DNA from 3 places in the Thermoanaerobacterium sp. RBIITD genome. Region 3 is predicted to be linked to each of the others. Evidence: riboswitches for the same ligand, from Rfam matches in the RefSeq annotation. Region 3 holds a riboswitch; each other region holds the start of a gene.
What was found. A riboswitch is a leader RNA that binds a small molecule or an ion and turns the genes downstream of it on or off. The one in region 3 is predicted to bind cyclic di-AMP.
Positions count from the first base shown of each region.

Region 1: linked by a shared signal. The riboswitch ahead of CPG45_RS14135 (C40 family peptidase) and the one ahead of CPG45_RS00525 (cell wall hydrolase) in region 3 are both predicted to bind cyclic di-AMP.
Region 2: linked by a shared signal. The riboswitch ahead of CPG45_RS14320 (NAD/NADP octopine/nopaline dehydrogenase family protein) and the one ahead of CPG45_RS00525 (cell wall hydrolase) in region 3 are both predicted to bind cyclic di-AMP.

Region 1 is NZ_LT906662.1:2,923,340-2,929,884, reverse strand. It holds gene CPG45_RS14150 (sporulation protein) at 1-408, opposite strand, end outside; gene CPG45_RS14145 (lytic transglycosylase domain-containing protein) at 556-1,164, shown strand; gene typA (translational GTPase TypA) at 1,201-3,021, opposite strand; gene CPG45_RS14135 (C40 family peptidase) at 3,172-3,873, opposite strand; cyclic di-AMP (ydaO/yuaA leader) riboswitch at 3,879-4,009, opposite strand; gene CPG45_RS14130 (AEC family transporter) at 4,218-5,138, shown strand; tRNA gene CPG45_RS14125 (tRNA-Leu) at 5,194-5,280, opposite strand; gene CPG45_RS14120 (nicotinate phosphoribosyltransferase) at 5,545-6,545, opposite strand, start outside.
Region 2 is NZ_LT906662.1:2,951,860-2,958,404, reverse strand. It holds gene CPG45_RS14320 (NAD/NADP octopine/nopaline dehydrogenase family protein) at 1-909, opposite strand, end outside; cyclic di-AMP (ydaO/yuaA leader) riboswitch at 1,020-1,145, opposite strand; gene CPG45_RS14315 (helix-turn-helix transcriptional regulator) at 1,197-1,853, opposite strand; gene rsfS (ribosome silencing factor) at 1,991-2,374, opposite strand; gene yqeK (bis(5'-nucleosyl)-tetraphosphatase (symmetrical) YqeK) at 2,423-3,004, opposite strand; gene nadD (nicotinate-nucleotide adenylyltransferase) at 3,009-3,632, opposite strand; gene obgE (GTPase ObgE) at 3,862-5,133, opposite strand; gene CPG45_RS14290 (Spo0B domain-containing protein) at 5,152-5,379, opposite strand; gene rpmA (50S ribosomal protein L27) at 5,460-5,747, opposite strand; gene CPG45_RS14280 (ribosomal-processing cysteine protease Prp) at 5,747-6,082, opposite strand; gene rplU (50S ribosomal protein L21) at 6,088-6,399, opposite strand; gene CPG45_RS14270 (Rne/Rng family ribonuclease) at 6,528-6,545, opposite strand, start outside.
Region 3 is NZ_LT906662.1:99,152-105,696, reverse strand. It holds gene CPG45_RS00535 (response regulator transcription factor) at 1-273, shown strand, start outside; gene CPG45_RS00530 (sensor histidine kinase) at 263-1,636, shown strand; gene CPG45_RS16975 (hypothetical protein) at 1,750-1,887, shown strand; cyclic di-AMP (ydaO/yuaA leader) riboswitch at 1,954-2,079, shown strand; gene CPG45_RS00525 (cell wall hydrolase) at 2,080-2,898, shown strand; gene CPG45_RS00520 (TMEM165/GDT1 family protein) at 2,977-3,540, opposite strand; gene CPG45_RS00515 (LbetaH domain-containing protein) at 3,872-4,426, shown strand; gene CPG45_RS00510 (PIG-L deacetylase family protein) at 4,431-5,789, opposite strand; gene CPG45_RS00505 (hypothetical protein) at 5,949-6,131, shown strand; partial or broken gene CPG45_RS00500 (glucosamine-6-phosphate deaminase) at 6,085-6,545, shown strand, end outside.

The sequences.
Region 1 (6,545 bases), 580 kb from region 3:
ACCTTTGTTTAATATTATAGTAGCCTTTACACCACTTATATTAAGCCTTTTATTGTAATCAATCGCATTTTGTTCATTTAGAAAATTGCCTACACTCAAAATATATTTATCACCGTTTAAATAAATATCTCCAAATAATCCTTTCATCATAAGCAAATTCAGATTATACTTAGCCTCATTCTCATCCTTATACTCGCCGAATTTTACCTGATAATAATTTAAAGTAGGTAAATCAAATGTATATTTCTCATACAGCGTATTGTTACTTATCTTTACTATATATGGCTTTATTAAAAATTGAGTTATCAAAAAACCTACTAATATCGATACAATTGGTATAATAAATACTGCTAAAATAATTTTCCTATTGTATCTTTCGTTTTTTTTCTCTTCTGCCCTTGTTCTCACTCTCATCACCCATGATATATATTCTACATAAATATTTAAATTCCTTTTATTTATAAAACAATTATTTTATAGGACTAATTTCCCATTTTTATTATATAAGAAGGAAAACTTAATATTATGTCGAAATATAATATGAAGGAGGTTTTTATGTTGGATTATGTTAATTCATTAATTGAAAGTAAGCTTAATGAGATAGAGTCTCGCCTTCCATTAAATATCAGTCTTACTAAAAAAGATAACACTTTTCAAGAGATGCTTAATAGTTTAATGGAAGAAAAGCCTATAAGCACATATGATGCTGATTATAAAAAGCCGCTTAATTCAACAAATTTACTACAAAATTTTAACATCAAAAATGATGGAAAAAATAATAGTGCATCAATAAATGATATTAAAAATTATATTTTAGATGCTTCAAAAAAATATGGAGTAAGCCCTAATCTAATCGACTCAGTTATAAAAGCAGAATCTGATTATGAACAATATACCGTATCAAAGACGGGTGCCATGGGTCTTATGCAATTAATGCCTTCGACTGCCGCCTATCTTGGAATTGATAACCCTTTTGATGCCAAAAAAAATATTGATGGGGGTACAAAATTATTAAGTGAATTAATTAGCAAATACAATAATGTTAAGTTAGCCTTAGCAGCTTATAATGCCGGAGAAGCTGCCGTTGATAAATATAACGGTATACCACCTTATAATGAAACCATAAATTATGTCAATAAGATATTAAAAGATTTAGAAAAATAAAGGGGTTAAGCACTTTACGTAGCGAACCCCTTTTTTCTATTTATATTTTGCATTTTTGTATCTCTGCTGTGAGCTTAGAATCTTTTTCCTTATCCTTATGCTTTTTGGTGTGACTTCTACTAACTCATCATTTGCAATAAATTCCAATGCCTCTTCAAGAGACATTTCTTTTACAGGTGAAAGTCTTAATGACTCATCAGCCGTTGCCGACCGTAAATTTGTTACATGCTTTTTCTTACATACATTTACATCTATATCTTCGCTCCTTGCATTTTCACCAACAACCATACCTTCATATACTTCTACACCAGGTCCGACAAAAAGTATTCCTCTTTCCTGTGCGTTGTAAAGGCCATATGTTGTAGTAGTTCCAGCCTCAAATGCTACAAGAGAACCCCTCGACCTTGTGGGAATGTCGCCTTTATATGGTTCATAATCATATATAATAGAAGTCATAATTCCATTACCCTTTGTATCTGTAAGAAATTCAGATCGGTATCCTATAAGTCCCCTTGTTGGAATCTTAAACTTAAGTCTTAATGTTCCGGGCTTTAATGTATGCATATCCATAAGTTCGCCTTTTCTTGAACCAAGCTTCTCCATAACAATGCCCATAAAGTCTTCCGGTATATCAATAGTTAAAAGTTCAATTGGCTCATGTTTTACGCCGTTAATTTCTTTTATAATTACCGTTGGCTTTGATACCTGTAATTCATAGCCCTCTCTTCGCATTGTTTCAATCAATATAGATAGATGTAATTCACCACGCCCAGATACCTTAAATGCTTCCGTTGTTTCTGTTTCTTCAACCCTTAATGCTACATTTGTTTCAAGCTCTCTAAATAGTCTATCCCTAAGATGCCTTGATGTAACAAATTTTCCTTCTCTACCTGCAAATGGACTTGTATTAACACCAAATGTCATAGAAATTGTCGGCTCCTCTATTTGTACAAAATCAACAGGCTCTGGATTTTCCGGATCTGCTATTGTCTCACCTATTTCTATATCGCTTATTCCTGATACAGCGACAATATCTCCTAATACGGCATTGTCTACCTGAATTCTTTTTAGTCCTTCATATTGATATAAATTGCTCAGCTTAACATTTTGTACAGATCCGTCTCTTTTGCATATTCCAACCGTTTCACCTGATACAATTTTACCTCTTACAACTTTGCCTATGGCGATTCTTCCAATGTAAACATCATAATCAAGAGTCGTAACGATGAGCTGTAATGGGCCATCAATATCACCTTGCGGTGCGGGTATCTCCTTTAATATAGTTTCAAAGAGTGGACGTAAATCACTTGATTCATCCTTTAAATTTAACTTAGCAATGCCCTCTCTGGCTGATGCAAAAACAACAGGGAAATCTATTTGATTATCATCGGCACCAAGCTCTATAAATAGATCAAGAACCTCATCGATTACCTCTTCTGGTCTTGCATCTGGCCTATCAATCTTATTTATTACAACAATCGGCTTTAAATTGAGTTCAAGTGCTTTACTTAATACGAATCTCGTCTGCGGCATAGGTCCTTCAAATGCATCAACAAGGAGCAATACTCCGTCAACCATCTTAAGTACACGCTCTACTTCGCCGCCAAAATCTGCATGTCCCGGTGTATCAACAATATTTATCTTTACACCTTTGTATCTAATGGCAGTATTCTTAGAAAGTATGGTAATTCCTCTTTCTCTCTCTAATTCATTTGAGTCCATTACCCTTTCCTCTATTTTTTCATTCTGTCTAAATATACCGCTCTGTTTTAACATACCATCGACTAAAGTCGTTTTACCATGGTCTACGTGAGCAATAATTGCTATATTTCTTATATCATCTCTAATAAAACCCATTAGGTTATCTCCTTCCATAAAAAAACACTTTGTATACAACATATAATAATATATTAATACTATTAAATAGTCAATAATAACTCAATATCGTGGTTTTAAATATACACATAAAAAAAGGAATACTATAAAGTATCCCTCTGATTTTGTTTGTTATTTTACAACTCTTCTAGCTGTTGCATAATGTTCATTATAGTATCCACTGCTTAATGAACTTATCATAACCTTGCCTGCTCCTGATGAAGCATGTATAAATTGCCCATTTCCAATATATATACCGGCATGATTTATTGATTTACTGCCGAGAGTTTTAAAAAAAACTAAATCACCAGGTACAAGACTGCTGCGGTCAATACTGGTACCAACCGTTGCTTGGCTATCAGCCGTTCTTGGAAGATCTATACCAATACTGCTAAAAACATACTTTGTAAAACCTGAACAATCAAAACCTACTGACGGGGATTCACCACCGTATACATATCTTGTTCCAAGATACTTTTTCCCAAAATCAATCATTCTTGCAACAGTACTTCTATCGACACTTCCTCTTGAAGTATTATCACTTGATAATCTCAATGATAAATATTTACCAAATATCCATCCTTCGTTGCCATTTGCAAGTCTTATATGGTACCAACCATTATCTTGGCCGAGTACTGTAACCATGTCATTCCAATTTAATTGTGTCACTACTTTAGATGATAAGTTATTACCTGTCCTTATGTTTACGCTGTTGCCTGTAACCATTCCAGTTCCAAGCCCTTCTGCATATGCATGTGTAAATATAGAGCTTCCAACAACAGTCATACCAAAAACGGATACTCCAAATACTATTTTACCCAATGTTTTATTCATAGCTAATCTCCTTCCATTATTTGCCTCCGGAGTTAGTTGACGGGTGCGGGACAAGAAGGCATCCCTACTGCAATAGCAGATTAACCCCATATATGAAAAATCCTCCGTACCTTTTAGGATTCGGCAAGATTGCTAATATGTACAAACTTCTTATATTTTAACAAAGATTATTACAAAAGTCAAGGTTTTCAAAACAATTTTTTAATATTTTTTTTATTATTCTTTAATATATTTTATAAAAATTTAATAATTTTGTTACTTATGTAATGATTTAAGAAAAATTTTATGAAAATAGGACTTCAATGTAGTATAATTTATTTATTAACGTATGAAGGGAGATCAATATGAATCAATTTGTCATAGGTGAAAAAATCTTAACAAGTGTCTTCATAATTTTTTTAGGATATATAGTTAAAAGAATGAAAATCTTACCAACAACGACAGGTAGTGTTTTAAACAAATTTATAATATACATAACATTGCCCGCAAGCATAGCGAAGGTTTTTATTGATACTCATATAAATACTAATTTATTTATACTACCATTTTTAGGATTTTCTTTAGGCTTTATTACATTTGTAATTGGTTATTTATTTTTTAAGAAATGTAATGTAGAAAAACATACTAAAGGTTCTCTTATCGTCTCATTATGTGGTTATAATATAGGACTTTTTGCATTTCCATTTATTCTACAGATTTATGGAAACAATGGATTAATGCACATTGCTATGTTTGATATGGGTAATTCGTTTATTGTCTTTGGTCTTGCTTACATAGTCGCGTACATATTTTCAAAAGATGATGTAATTGATAAGAAAAAAATCCTTAAAAAGATATTATATTTTTTCCCATTTGATATTTATATATTGTCCGTTATACTTAATTTAACTGGAGTTAAATTTCCAAATCTTATAACAAATATAATATATCAGATTTCACTTCCAAATAGCACATTAGCATTATTTGTAATAGGCTATTTCCTTGATTTTAAACTAAATAAAGATGAGATTATATCCCTATTTAAAGGCTTAGTTATAAAATACCTTCCTGGAATAATATTGTTTATAGGATTACCAATTTTCTTTGATACATCATCGATGGTAATCAAAGCAATTATGCTTGGCTCCATAATGCCAACACCACTTATAGCAGTTATATATTCAGATGAAAGAAATTTAAATGTAAAGCTTGCATCAATATTTATTACGTCAACTACTATAGTAAGTATAATCTTTATGTCTTTAATAATGCTAAAATGGTTATAGTTTTATAATAATAAAAATAAGCCTTGAAAGGCTTATTATGTAATCAATTTTAATTTGGTGCGGGAGATGGGACTTGAACCCATACGAGATAATTCTCACATGCCCCTCAAACATGCCTGTCTGCCTATTCCAGCACTCCCGCTTGCATTAAGTATTGTATCATCAAGATGCTAACTTGTCAATATTCGCAAAAGTGTTAATTAATTCTATCACAGAATCGACATCCACGCAAACGTACGCGTCTGCCTATTCCGCCACCCCCGCGTAACTAACTTTTTATCGCTAACACATTAGACATTATATAATGTTTTTTGCTTCGTGTCAATACTCTTTTATCATTTCTATCATTTTATAATAATATCATTTTAAAAATATATTCAGACAAGGTACCTGTCCCCTCATCTGACTACATTATTTTTTTGAGTTTTTTATTTTCTATTCTTCCTGGTATTCTGCCTCTTTTCGCTATTGGCTTTCCTTCAACTTCCTTTATATCCATTGTCATATCAATCGGCTGTGCATCAGATATATAACTTCCTACACCAAATGCGTCTGCGCCACTTTCTGATAATTCTTTTATTCTTTCAGGTGTTAGGCCACCGGATACAATAATCTTAACCTTATCATAACCTTTTTGATTAAGTCTTTGTCTTAATTCATAGACAAGATTTGGTGTAACACCACCTCTTTCAGATGGTGTATCAAGTCTAACACCATACAGTCTATCGCCAAGGAGATCAGCCACTCTTAAAGACTCCTCAATCTCATCTTTAAAAGTATCCACAAGCACGGTAATCTTTTCATCGCTTGGAGAAATTTCACTATATGCTTTTGCTATTGGTAATGTATCACCAGCTATTAGAAATGCTGCGTGTGGCACAGTGCCCTTCGGTTCCCTTCCTTTTAATTTTGCACCAAGAATACAGCTTGCATCGTCTGCGCCGCCTACAAGTGCTGCTCTTTCCATAACAGGTGCGACTGCAGGATGTACATGTCTTGCTCCAAAACATAATACTGGTTTATCTGGCACAGCATCTTTTAAATCTCTAGCTGCTGTAGCCCATCCACACGAACTTGCGAGAATACCTAGTATGACTGTTTCATATGTACCGAATTCATTGTATGGGCCTATTATCCTCATTACGGTTTCTTTAGGTTCAAAAGTATCACCTTCGTCGAGTGACCATACTTCAATATTTTTATCTTTCAAAAGATTTTTAACTTCGGGTAGCCCTGCAAATACACCCTTTTTTCTTGCAAAAATTTCTGCTGTTACTATTTTACCATCGATTCCAAGATGCATTAAGATGTCCTGTGTTCTTAAAAAATACACATCCGTTGTTGCACCATTTTTAATTTCTTCGTGGGTAGCTGAAAAGAATTCTCTATCATTGCTTATCTTAACTT
Region 2 (6,545 bases), 550 kb from region 3:
AATTGGTACAAGGCTCATCGGAACATCTTCAAAAATGTATCTGCACTCAAGTGTCTTTGGTGCTGACAAGCCTCTATATGCATCAGTATCTTGTATTGCCTCATATAGATTATCCCCATGTGAACCATAAGTTTCTTTTAGCCAGTCTAATGCTGTAACGGCATTTACACCAAGTGCATGTGCAACTGCTATTCTTTCTTTATCTATTCTTTCTAGTATTTTTGCTACAGATGGTGATATACCTTCTAAATAATATTGAAAATTTCCATCTGTTGTCTCTATTCGCGCAGAATTTAAAAGAGTTGGTGTTGGATGAAATATCGAACCTATATTATTTAAGCTTGTAACTAAAACATTTTCAGCCGGAATGATTTGTGTATATGCTAAATTCAAAAGATTAACAACATAATTTGTTCTCCACGAAGGTATTGCAGCTAATGATACGACATCTTTTATTCTGTAAATCTTAGCAACACCATTATTTGACCTACATGCATAAATAAATGTATCTGTTTCTGATATTGTAACATCGATATCATTTCTCTTAATAATAATATTGTAAAATTCAATTGCTCCGAATGTTCTTCCAGGATTTAAAACTATTATTTGACCACTTTTTAGATATGGTAACATTTCATATGCTATATCAGAATGTCCTGATGCCGGAATAGTTACCATTATAATATCTACATTGCTTATTGCTTCTTCGATATCATCAGTAATTTTGTTTATTTCACCAAAACCATTTGTTGGGCCCTCAAGATATATACCACCATTATTTAATATTTGAATAAGTTTTTCATACGTCCTATTATAAAGATTGACTGAAAATCCCATCAAAGAAAGATGTGCCGCCATTGCCTGACCGCCATTTCCAGCTCCAATTACTGCAAAAGATGGTAACTTCATTGTACACGACCTCCTTCTACTTTTGGGTAACAAAAAAGCTATAGAGAAAATCTACAGCCTGAACACGGTTACTAGTAGAAGGACTTATAACCGAATATATCCATGCTATCTCCTCCTCTTTCAACGCTTACGAGGTTAGCTGACGGGTTAGGATCGAAAGATAACCCTTCCATGCAATATGGATTCACCCCTTTAACTGGGTCCCCCGCTTCTTATGAATTAAGCGTTTAGCATCATATTAAGTTATATAAATTATACCATTTTTGTCTTAGTATTGCAAATTTATTTTAGTATTTGCTTAAATCATCACCAACCCTTATTTCATCAAGATAATTATATATTGTATATCTCGATACACATAATATTTTTGCCACATAGTCAATCGCGCCTCTTATGAGGAATGTACCTTTAGCATCGAGCATTTTTACCATATTTACTTTTTCTTCCTTAGACATAAAATTCACAGGTTTTCCATAATTCTCAATTGTAGTATTTACTATATTTTCAAGGACATCATTAACATTTCCGCTATAAGGCTCGGCAGATAATTCCTCACCATCGTTTATCTCGCAAAGGTCTTGAAGTGTATTCTTTACCATAATATATTCTGAGATATCAATATTTATGCATAAACACCCAATTGGTCTTCCACTGTCATCTTTAAAATAAACAGTAGTAGATTTTAATATTTTTCCATCTTTACCCTTACTTTTAAAATTAACTTCATTATCAGTTTTATTGGATTTTAATGCTTTTAAAATAATCTCAGGTATTGGGTTACCAACTTCTCTGCCAGTTATGTGGCCATTACCAACTGCGATAACAGAACTCTGTAAATTAGAAAAGTCATAAAGTACAACTTCACAGTTTTTGCCAAATGTTTTTGCAATACTTTCTACAACAGGTATCATGTTCTTTAAAATAGGATGCGTTTTCGATGGCACTTTTATCCCCCCCCAAAACTTCTAAATGTTAATTAAACTAATTTAAATATTATATATTTTATTGAATAAATTATTACGAAAAAAACCTCGCTGCCTTATATATGCAGGCCTGAGAGGTTTATATTAAAAATATTATACTAATCAAATATTAGCTTGTCAAGTACTATTTCTTTCGCGTCACTCCAAAGTCTTTCTAACGAATAAAAATCTCTTTCATCTTTTGTAAAGATGTGAACAACTACGTTGCCATAGTCCATTAAAATCCACCTTGCACTATTGTATCCTTCGATGTGGTTTACCGGTACACCATCTTCATTCAACTTTTCTTCCACTTCATCACACAATGATTTAACATGTGTTATTGAAGTACCACTTGCTATAATAAAATAGTCTGCTACAGTCGTCAAATCTCCTACATATAGTGCTTTTAAATCAATGGCTTTTTTATTATCAAGAATCTTTAAAATTTTAAAAGTTAATTCACTACTGTCTTTATACAATGACAAACCCTCCGAAAACATTATTTTTTGATAAATATTGTTTCAATTTACTATTAAAATAATGCCTATTTAATTAATGTTAGATTTTTCTAATTTTATAAGCATATCATTGCGTGCAATAACAGTCTTATTGTACAACAGTTGATTATTTTTTATTACAAACTCGATTGTCCTATCAAGAGCCATAATAACTGCTTTGTCAAGGTCTTCGTCTGCAGTTTTTCTCAAAACATCTACTCCTTCAAAGTCTCTTCCAGGTTCAATAAAATCCGCCAAAAATATTATCTTGTCAAGAAGTGTCATATCTTTGTCACCTGTTGTGTGTAGCATAACTGCTCTTTTAATTTCTTCATCACATACTCCAAAATTGTCTCTTATTAAATATCCACCAACAGGTCCGTGCAATAAAAATGGTGAATGCCTTAATACATCATCTAATTCAATGTTATATTTTTCTGCAAGTGCAATTAATTCTTCACTACTTAAATTTTTTGCACAGTCATGTAAAAGTCCTGCTACTCTAGCCTTTTCTACATCTGCACCATACCGCTCTGCTAGTTTCACTGCCGTATCCATTACACCTATGGAGTGTTTAAATCTCTTTTCATTTAATAAAGTTTTAAGTCTATCTATATAAAAATCCACATTCATAATGTCACCTTCTTTTATAAAGTCCGCATTTTTCAATATATCTTTCTACAGATTCAGGAAGCAAATATTTAATTGGTCTTCCCTCAAATACTCTATTTCTTATATCTGTTGAAGATATAGCTAGTGATGGCACAGTTACTTGAAAAATATCTTTATTAAACATTCTTTTTATATACTTTATTTTACTATTTATTGTGTCATTTGCATATCCGGGTCTTGTTGCAGCAACAAAATTGCATATATCCAAAAGTTCTTCGGCATTTTTCCATGTCAGTATTTCAAGTATAGCATCTGCTCCAGTAATAAAATAAATATCTGTCGAATCACCATATATTTTTTTAAACTCTTTTATAGTATCAATCGTATATGTGTAGCCTTCTCTTTCTATCTCAATAGCGGATACTTCAAAATAAGGATTTGTAACTGTTGCAAGTATCGTCATTAGATATCTTACTTTTTTGTCCGTAATGCTTCTTTTAATCTTATGTGGTGGATTCCCTGAAGGAACAAATATAACTTTGTCAAGATTAAATTTATCTCTCACTGCTTCTGCTGTTACAAGATGCCCAAAATGTATCGGATCAAATGTTCCACCCATAATACCAAGCCTTAATTTATCATTAGTCATATATGAATGTCCTCCACAATATTTTATCTCACAAATGAAAGTATGAAGATTCTTCAATCTATTACCTTCCACAATGTAAGAAGCAAAAATGTTTCACTTTTCCCAAAAGAATTTTTATTATTACTTTTATATATTATACAATATTTAATGTTCACTAACAACTGTATATATTGTTAATCAAGAAATTTTTCAATTTTTTTAGAATGATTTAAAATTGACTTATCCACCTTTAATCATAATATTCGAATTCAAAATCTCTTACATTTATTATATCACCATCTTTAAGCCCTTTTTCTTTTAGTTCTTCGATTATTCCTGTTTTCTTTAAATTTTTCTCAAAATATCTTAAGGAATTTTCATCTTGCAAATTAACCCTTTTTAAAAGTCTGTCAATTTTACTTCCACTTAAATAAAATGTACCATCTTTTATATCTATATTAACGGTCTCTTCCTCTTTGGGCATGTCATATATTATAACATCTTCGGTGTTAGCTTCTATGTCGACTTTTATTTTATCAAGAATTTCTATAGTTTTATCAAGCAAACTGTCTATACCTGCACCTGACATTGCAGATATTTTATAGACATCATATCCCATTTCCTTAATTTTACTCTCTACAGCATCAATATCCATTTCCTTTAAATCAACAGCATCTATTTTATTTAATACAACTATCTGAGGAAATTTTTTTAATTTATCGCTATAAAGATATAGTTCATTATTAATTTTCTTAAAATTTTTTATCGGGTCAGTAGTTTGATTAGATATATCTACAACATGCAAAATCAATTTCGTTCTTTCTATATGTCGTAAAAAATCGTATCCAAGACCTTCACCATTATGAGCACCCTCTATAAGTCCAGGTATATCAGCTATAACAAAGGACTTTCCCTTATGAAAGACCACACCAAGGTTCGGTGAAAGTGTTGTAAAGGGATAGTCTGCAATTTTTGGCTTTGCTTTTGTACAAGCCGCAAGTAATGTAGATTTTCCGGCATTTGGAAATCCAACGAGGCCAACATCCGCAAGTAATTTTAATTCGAGTCTTACATAGAGTTCCTTTCCCTCCTCACCGCTTTCTGCAAATCTTGGTGTCTTTAATGTTGGTGTAGCAAATTTTGCGTTCCCCCTTCCTCCCTTTCCACCCTTTAAAACAATTGCCTTTTGACCGGGCTTTGTAAGGTCCGCAATTATTTCATTTGTATCATCTCTTATTATCTGTGTCCCTACCGGAATTTTTATATACAAATCTTCGGCATCTTTCCCATATTTTTTATTTCCTTGTCCGTTTTCACCGTTTAATGCTACATACTTTCTCTTATATCTAAAATCCATAAGTGTTGACATATTTGGGTCTGCTATAAATATTACATCTCCACCTTTTCCACCGTCGCCGCCATCCGGACCTCCATAAGCTACATATTTTTCTCTTCGAAAAGAAATTACACCATTGCCACCATTGCCTGACCTTATATAAATTTTAGCAGTATCAATAAACACAAAATCACCTACCCCAAATTAAGCATTCATATCTTTATTTTTTATATATTTTAAGATACTATCCATGTTATTATTATTAAATATTTCCCGTTCTTCATCAAATTCATTTATTACTTTATGCACATATTCTGATATCTTATCAAGTTTACCAAGTTGAGCATATCCAAGTATTACCTGCAGGTCATTCAAATATTGATGCCTTTTCATATTTATATATTTTACAAATAAATCTTCTATTTCTGTCATTAAAATCACCTCACAATTTAGCTAGCTTATTTATATACATTATACCAAAATAATTAAATACAAAAAAGAAAAATCCCGGCTTATGCCAGGACCTCTTTTCTTTTATCATATACGCTTACTTGCTTCTTATGTTTGCCTTTTCTTTCGAATGTCACATATCCATTTGTAAGTGCAAACAATGTATCATCTTTCCCTATGCCTACGTTAATACCAGGATGTATCTTTGTACCTCTTTGTCTAACTAATATATTTCCGGCCAAAACATATTGCCCATCTGCTCTTTTTACGCCAAGGCGCTTTGATTCACTATCACGTCCATTGCGTGTACTTCCCATACCTTTTTTATGAGCAAATAATTGCAGCTTCATTATTCACACCTCCTATCGATCACTCTTACATATTTAGGATAATCTTTTTCGATATCTTTAAGTCCTAAAATCATTGTGTCAATAATTGCACATAATTTTATTTTATCTTCATTTGAACCATTATCTTTTATTTCAACATGCATGTACCCATCATCTATCATCTTATCAATTGATACAGTATGAAGTAGCTCTATGCCAAGTATTGCTGTCTGCGCAACAGCCGTAACACCAGCACACACTATATCCTTATTATACACGTCATACCCTGCATGCCCTTTTATAACGAATTTGTGCACTTTATCATTAATATCGCGAAATATCTCAACTTTAATCATTTTCCTTATACAATCTTTTCTATCTGAACTTTTGTAAATGGTTGGCGATGTCCGCGCTTTTTTCTTTCATTTTTCTTAGGTTTATACTTGAATACAATTATCTTTTTACCCTTGCCATGTTCAAGTACTTTTGCGTCAACTTTTGCATCGTTAAGATAGGGTTTGCCAAAATTTACAGTACCATCATCTTTTGCAACTGCCAATACCTTATCAAATGTATAAACACTACCAGCTTCACAGTTAAGCTTCTCTATTTCGAGAATATCTCCTTCTTGAACTCGATATTGCTTACCACCTGTCTCAATTATTGCGTACATAAAGGCACCTCCTCTATACCAGTCTCGCCGAAAACAAGGTACTTCATCAACTAATATTTGAAGTATTTTCAAAACCCGTTCCGAGCGGCTACAAAGTGTATTCTAACATAATAATAAATAATTGTCAATCACAACTCATAACTTAC
Region 3 (6,545 bases):
ACATATAAAGTTACGAGAGATGGAAAAGAGGTTGAACTTACAAAAAAGGAATTTGATTTACTTAAATATCTTATTATTAATGCTGGGATTGTATTGTCACGTGAGAAGATCTTAGAAAACGTCTGGGATTATAACTATTTTGGAGAAACAAATATTGTTGATGTGTATATTAGATATTTACGAAGCAAAATCGATGACCCTTTTGACAAAAAATTAATACAAACTATAAGAGGTGTTGGTTATTCACTAAGGGAAGGTAATAATGAAGATTAAATATTTTCGATTATCGATAAAACTAAGAATAGCATTGCTGTATTCAATAATATTTTCAATAATTTTGATAATATTAAATGCATCTGTTTTATATGGACTCAAATACTATTTAATATATCAGGCATTCAATGATGTAGAAAACCAATCCGACGCATTAATAAAGAATCTTATTGAAGTAAATGGCGACATTGACAATATTAATAAAAACCTAATTTTTACATCTGCTATTGGAGAAAACATGTATATAAAAATTGTCGATAACAATGGCAATGTAATTTATGAGTCATCATTGAAACAAAAGACTAGTATACCGTATAATACAAATTTTAATACACCAACAAAGGTTGAAAAGGATGATACGCATATCACATATATAAACAGAAAATATGCAGTAAATAAAAATATTTTATATATACAAGTAGTTGAAAATATGAGAAGTCAATATATCTTTTTGAAACTTTTATTTTTATTGATGGCAATTTCAGATATTATTGGAGTTTTAATATCTTTTTTGGTTGGGTATTTTGTGACGGGCAGAGCTTTAAAACCTGTTGATTACATGGTTAAGGAAGTCCGCGAAATTGATGCAAAGAAACTTAACAAAAGATTAAAGATAAATGGTAAAGATGATGAACTTTCAAAACTTGCATTTACATTTAATGATATGCTTGATAGATTAGAAGACTATTTCAAAAGACAAAATGCATTTATTTCAAATGTGTCCCATGAATTAAGAACACCCTTATCAGTTTTTAAAGGATATATAGAGCTTATAGATAGATGGGGTAAAGACAATAAGGATGTGTTAGAAGAATCAATTGAGGCATTAAAAAAAGAGCAACAGGACATGGAAAGATTGATTGAAAGACTTTTAATGCTAGCAAAAGGTGATAATAAAACTATAAAATTAAATAAAGAAACATTTTATATGAATGAATTAATAAAAGAAGTTATCTTAGAAGTAAAAATGATTTATAATAAGAAGAACTTTGATATCGAAGAAAATGAAGATTTTCTATTAAAAGCTGATAGGAGCCTTATAAAGGAACTTTTAAGAATAATTATTGACAATGCTTGCAAATATACTGAAGATAATGGCAATATAAAAATTTCTACATTTAATTTAGACAAAAATATTAAAATAAGTGTAAAAGATGATGGTATGGGGATACCAAAGGAAGATTTACCATATATATTTGATAGATTTTATAGAGTTGATAAGGCCAGAAACAAAGAAACAGGCGGTACTGGGCTTGGACTTTCTATAGCAAAACTAATAGTTGATTTGCATGGTGGGAAAATCGACGTGGAAAGCGAAATAAATAAAGGCTCAGAGTTTACGATAACAATCCCAAATAGATAAGAATTCGGGATTTACTGTATTTATTGTAGTGAACTCTGTAACTTTTTAGTGACAATAACCACAATATATAGTATAATAAAAATACAATAGAAACTATATATTGGAGGATAAAAATGTTAAAACAAGAGGTTATAACCGAAAAAAAGGTGGAAGTTAAAGAATCGCTAAAAGTATATATTTGTCCTGATTGTGGTGCAAAGTTAGTACATGAAAGTGGGTGTATTTATTGTCCTTTCTGCGGATACAGTTAATGCCACTAAATACCTGTATTCCCACCAATTTAATATAGACACATTAGCCTATTCCCATTATAATTAAAGTAAAATATGCCGAATCCCCAAAAAGGGGTACGGGGGATTTATATTGGGGTGAATCCATTATGTGGTAGGGCGGCCCTTTGTCCGAACCCGTCAACTAACCTCGGAGGCAAAGGGGGAAAACTAATGTTTAAAAAATGTATTAAGGTAAAACCTCTCATTGCATCAGTCGCAGTTACCTTAATGTTGTCACAGTCTGCTTTTGCAGCAACATATACTGTAAAGCCGGGTGACAGCCTGTATAAAATCGGTCTGAATTATGGTACAACATATAATCAGATCATAAAATTAAACAATCTTAATGATACAGTCATTTATCCAGGTCAGGTATTAGTAGTACCAGGAAATGACAACACATACACAGTTCAAAAAGGTGATAGTCTATACTTAATTGCCGTAAAATTTGGTACAGCTGTTGATGCATTGAAATCTGTCAATGGTTTAACAGGTGATATGATATATCCAGGACAAGTTTTTGTAATACCTGGGAATGGGACAGGCTCAACTGCTTCAGCTACAAAGAATTATCAAGAAGTAAACAGAGGTTCAATAAGTAGAGGTGTAATATCATATACAAATGAAGAATTGGACCTTCTTGCAAGGCTTATAAATGCAGAAGCAGGTGGTGAATCGTATAAAGCAAAAGTAGCCGTTGGTGCTGTAATAGTTAATAGAGTAAAGAGTAATAAGTTTCCGAATTCTATAAAAGATGTAATATATCAGGTTGACAACAATGGCTATTATCAATTTACGCCTGTTGAAAATGGTTGGATCAATAAACCAGCTACGACAGATTCAATTAATGCCGCAAGGGAAGCCTTGAGTGGCAATGATCCTACAAATGGAGCGCTTTATTATTTTGATGATAGTGCTACAAATCAATGGTTATGGTCATTGCCTGTTGCCGCAAGAATAGACAATATGGTATTTTCTTATGCAAGATAAGATAGTATGTAAAATAAATGATGCAAATATGAGAGGTAAAGAGGAGCAAAATGGATACCGAAAGGTATCCATTTTGCTTTATAGAGTTTTTGCTTCATACAATGTTATAAAACCGAATATTATAAATATAAATGCTGAGATAAAGTGCAATACTTTTGTAGGTAATTTTTTACCAAGATATACACCAACAACAATTCCTATGACATCTGCTACAAAAATCCCTGCTGTAGCACCAATCAAAACTAGTGCAGGATTTTTATATGTAGCAGTAAGTGCTAATGTAGACAACTGTGTTTTATCTCCGAATTCGGATATAAAATATGTACTTATAATTGTAAAAGCTGGGCCATATTTAGATTTTCTGATTTTTTCATGTTCCATGTGACCGTTCTTCAACGTAATTAAGCCAAAAATCAAAAAAGATATGGCAGCTAACAATTTCACATATTTTATTGGTATGTACTCTGTAATAAATGATCCGAATAAAACTGCAATTCCCATATTTAAAAGAGCAGCAATTAAAATACTTATTAAAACAGTTCTGGCTTTTATGAATGTAGCAAATGCCATCGCCATCAACTGTGATTTATCACCCATTTCAGATGCAAAAACTAAAATAAATGATGTGAACAATGCACTCATCAATTCTGCCTCCTCATATTTTAGTGTGCCAAAAAAATAAAACCTATTACATAATATGCAAAACATATTACATAAAGGTCTCATTCTTTAAGATAAAGCCAGGTAAAAACCAGCATGTTGACTTTACCACATAGTATATATGTGAACTACTCCCCTTTATATAAAAAGTTGATAAATCAATATCCCTTTAAAAAATAAAAAATACTTAATATATTATAAAGTAATTTGAAAAATGTGTCAATATATATTGATAAATTTGATTAAACTGAATATAATATAAATAGGTAATATGAGTAGGTATAAAAAGCAACTATAATAAGGAGGTAATACATTGGTTAGGGAAGATATATATGGGAATGCTCCCGTGATATCCCATACAGCATATATTGATACTTCTGCTATATTGATAGGGAACATAGTGATAAAAGACAATGTTTATATAGGTCCAAATGTTGTTATAAGAGCTGATGAAGTTGATGAAAACTACAGAACTGGATGTATAGTAATTAGCGATGGAGTAAGTATACAAGATGGAGTCAATATAAATACCATAGGAAATTCTAATATAGAAATCGGTAAAAATGTTGTTGTTTTTAATGGAGCTATAATAAAAGGTAATTGTTCTATAGGCAATTTTTCAACACTTGGAATAAAAAGTATAGTTTTTAATTCAAATATTGATGATGGCTGTTATATAGGAATAAATTCCATTGTTGAAAATGCGAAAATTATGAATGGCATGATGGTTGAACACGGAGCAGTCATAAACGGTGATAATGTGTCGAAGTTGTTAAAGCCTATTACAAAAGATATAAACGAAATGTCGCAAAAAATAATAACAAATAGCATTAATCTTGTTACAGGTTATAAATTCATGGGAATGTAAAGGGCTACTTAGCCCTTTTTAACATATGCCATGCTGATTTATCTATAAGCCTTTTGTTAGCAAGTGAATCTACTGCTATATAAATGTAATCAAAGCCCTTGTATTTATCAAAAGGGATAGTTATATGTACTATTCCATTTTTGATCGATGCATAACCAAAATTCATGTTTTTCATTTTTCCCGATATAACTCTTGCTTTTATTCTACCAATTTCTTTATTGTCTTTAAAAAATATTCCATAAAATAAATATTCGTAATCACTATTAGCTTTTTCCCTACATTTAATATAAATATTTAGTTTATTATTTTCAGTGTATGCATATACATAAGTAATATCTGCTGCGCTATTTTCATAATCTCTTAAATTATCCCTAAAAGGATCAATGATTGCTTTATAATTATCTAAATTTCCACCAGTGTAATTTTTTATTATTCCATCCTTATAATCGCCAAAAAGTTCTGTTTTTCTGCAAAATGCCGATAAAAAGTCTTTCATTACTTTTACTTGCGTTTTGTACATCAAAAGTGCGGTTCCTTTTTTATCAATTTGATGATTTGTTAGTGGATAGAGATGCCAATTGGTTCCTGTATTTAATAGATTAGGAGGTGGATTTAAATTTAAATAAGTATGTTTCCCAAATGGCAAAGGCCAATCGCTTCTATGTATTATATATAAATATTGTGGTATATCATTTTTTTTCAATGTAAATAATGTATATTTTGTAAAACTATTAGTTCCCCAGTGGTCTGGATGGACCTCATTCGGGTGTGGGTAAACCACAAGTGTAGGATCATAATCATTGATAATTTTAGTTAAATCTTTTACTACTTTTTTACCTTCATATTCAACATTTTTGTCAAATGAATTATCATATGGGCTATGTGTAACTTTCGGACCAAAACTCTTATAAGGAGTATTCCAATAATCACCCCACAAATAAGAAAGTCCCTTATCAGGGTATCCAAGAAAAATTATATCATTTTTTTTCACCCCGAGAAATGAAAGCGCATTTAATGTTTCCTTCTGCCTTTCATATCCCATCTTTATATAATCATGCGGTTTTGGAAATGAAATATTGTAATTCTTCATAACGGCACGTGTAAAACCATCGCCGTTTGTTATAACTACAACTTTGACTTTCCCACCGTTTTTAATTGCATTTTGAATTATACCTGCGGCACCTAGTGATTCATCATCCGGGTGTGGAGCTATGACAAGCACCCTATCATATAAATTTTTTTTAGGTACTTCTTTTTTTAATGGCGTCTTACTGCCATAGTAATAATATTTCATTTCAAAAGTCAAAAATAATAAGACAAAGAGGACTAGGGTTATCAAAATATATTTTTTTCGCTTAATCATGTAAATTAATAATCCTTTCTTAGTATATAATAAATCTCAATTATATTATTTACAAAACTTCATAATTTATGGTATAATAATATTGCAAGATAAGTTCGATGCCCGAACTAATTTTTTAAAGCATTTAGTTCGGGCAGTGAACTAAATGGTGGTGATGATTTGTCACAGTATAAAAAAGGTACAAACTATCTTATCAAAAATATTAATACTGCTAATGTATTGGGCGTAATTAAGAAAATGCAGCCGATTTCACGTATAAAAATATCAAAAGTACTTAATATGAGCAAATCCACGTTATCATTATTTCATGTACGAGAATTTATTCAACCATATAAACATTAAAAAAGAGAACATTCATATCCCCGAAGGTGTATTAGATGACTTTGATAAGGAATGCAAATTGTATGATGAGGAGATAGAGAAATTTGGTGAGATAGATCTTCAAATCTTGGGGCTTGGTGTAAATGGACATATAGGATTTAATGAGCCAGATGATTATATAAATACAAAGACACATATTGTAAAACTTGCTGAGGAAACTATTAATTCAAACAAAAGATTTTTCAAAAGTGCTGATGAAGTGCCGAGAAAAGCTATTACAATGGGACTTGGGACTATAATGAAGGCAAAAAAGATTATACTTCTAGCTTCGGGGAAAAATAAAGCTATGGCAATTAAAGAAACTTTAAAGGGATATTTGACAACAGATGTTCCTTCAACGGTATTATCGTTGCATCCTGACGTAACTGTTATAAT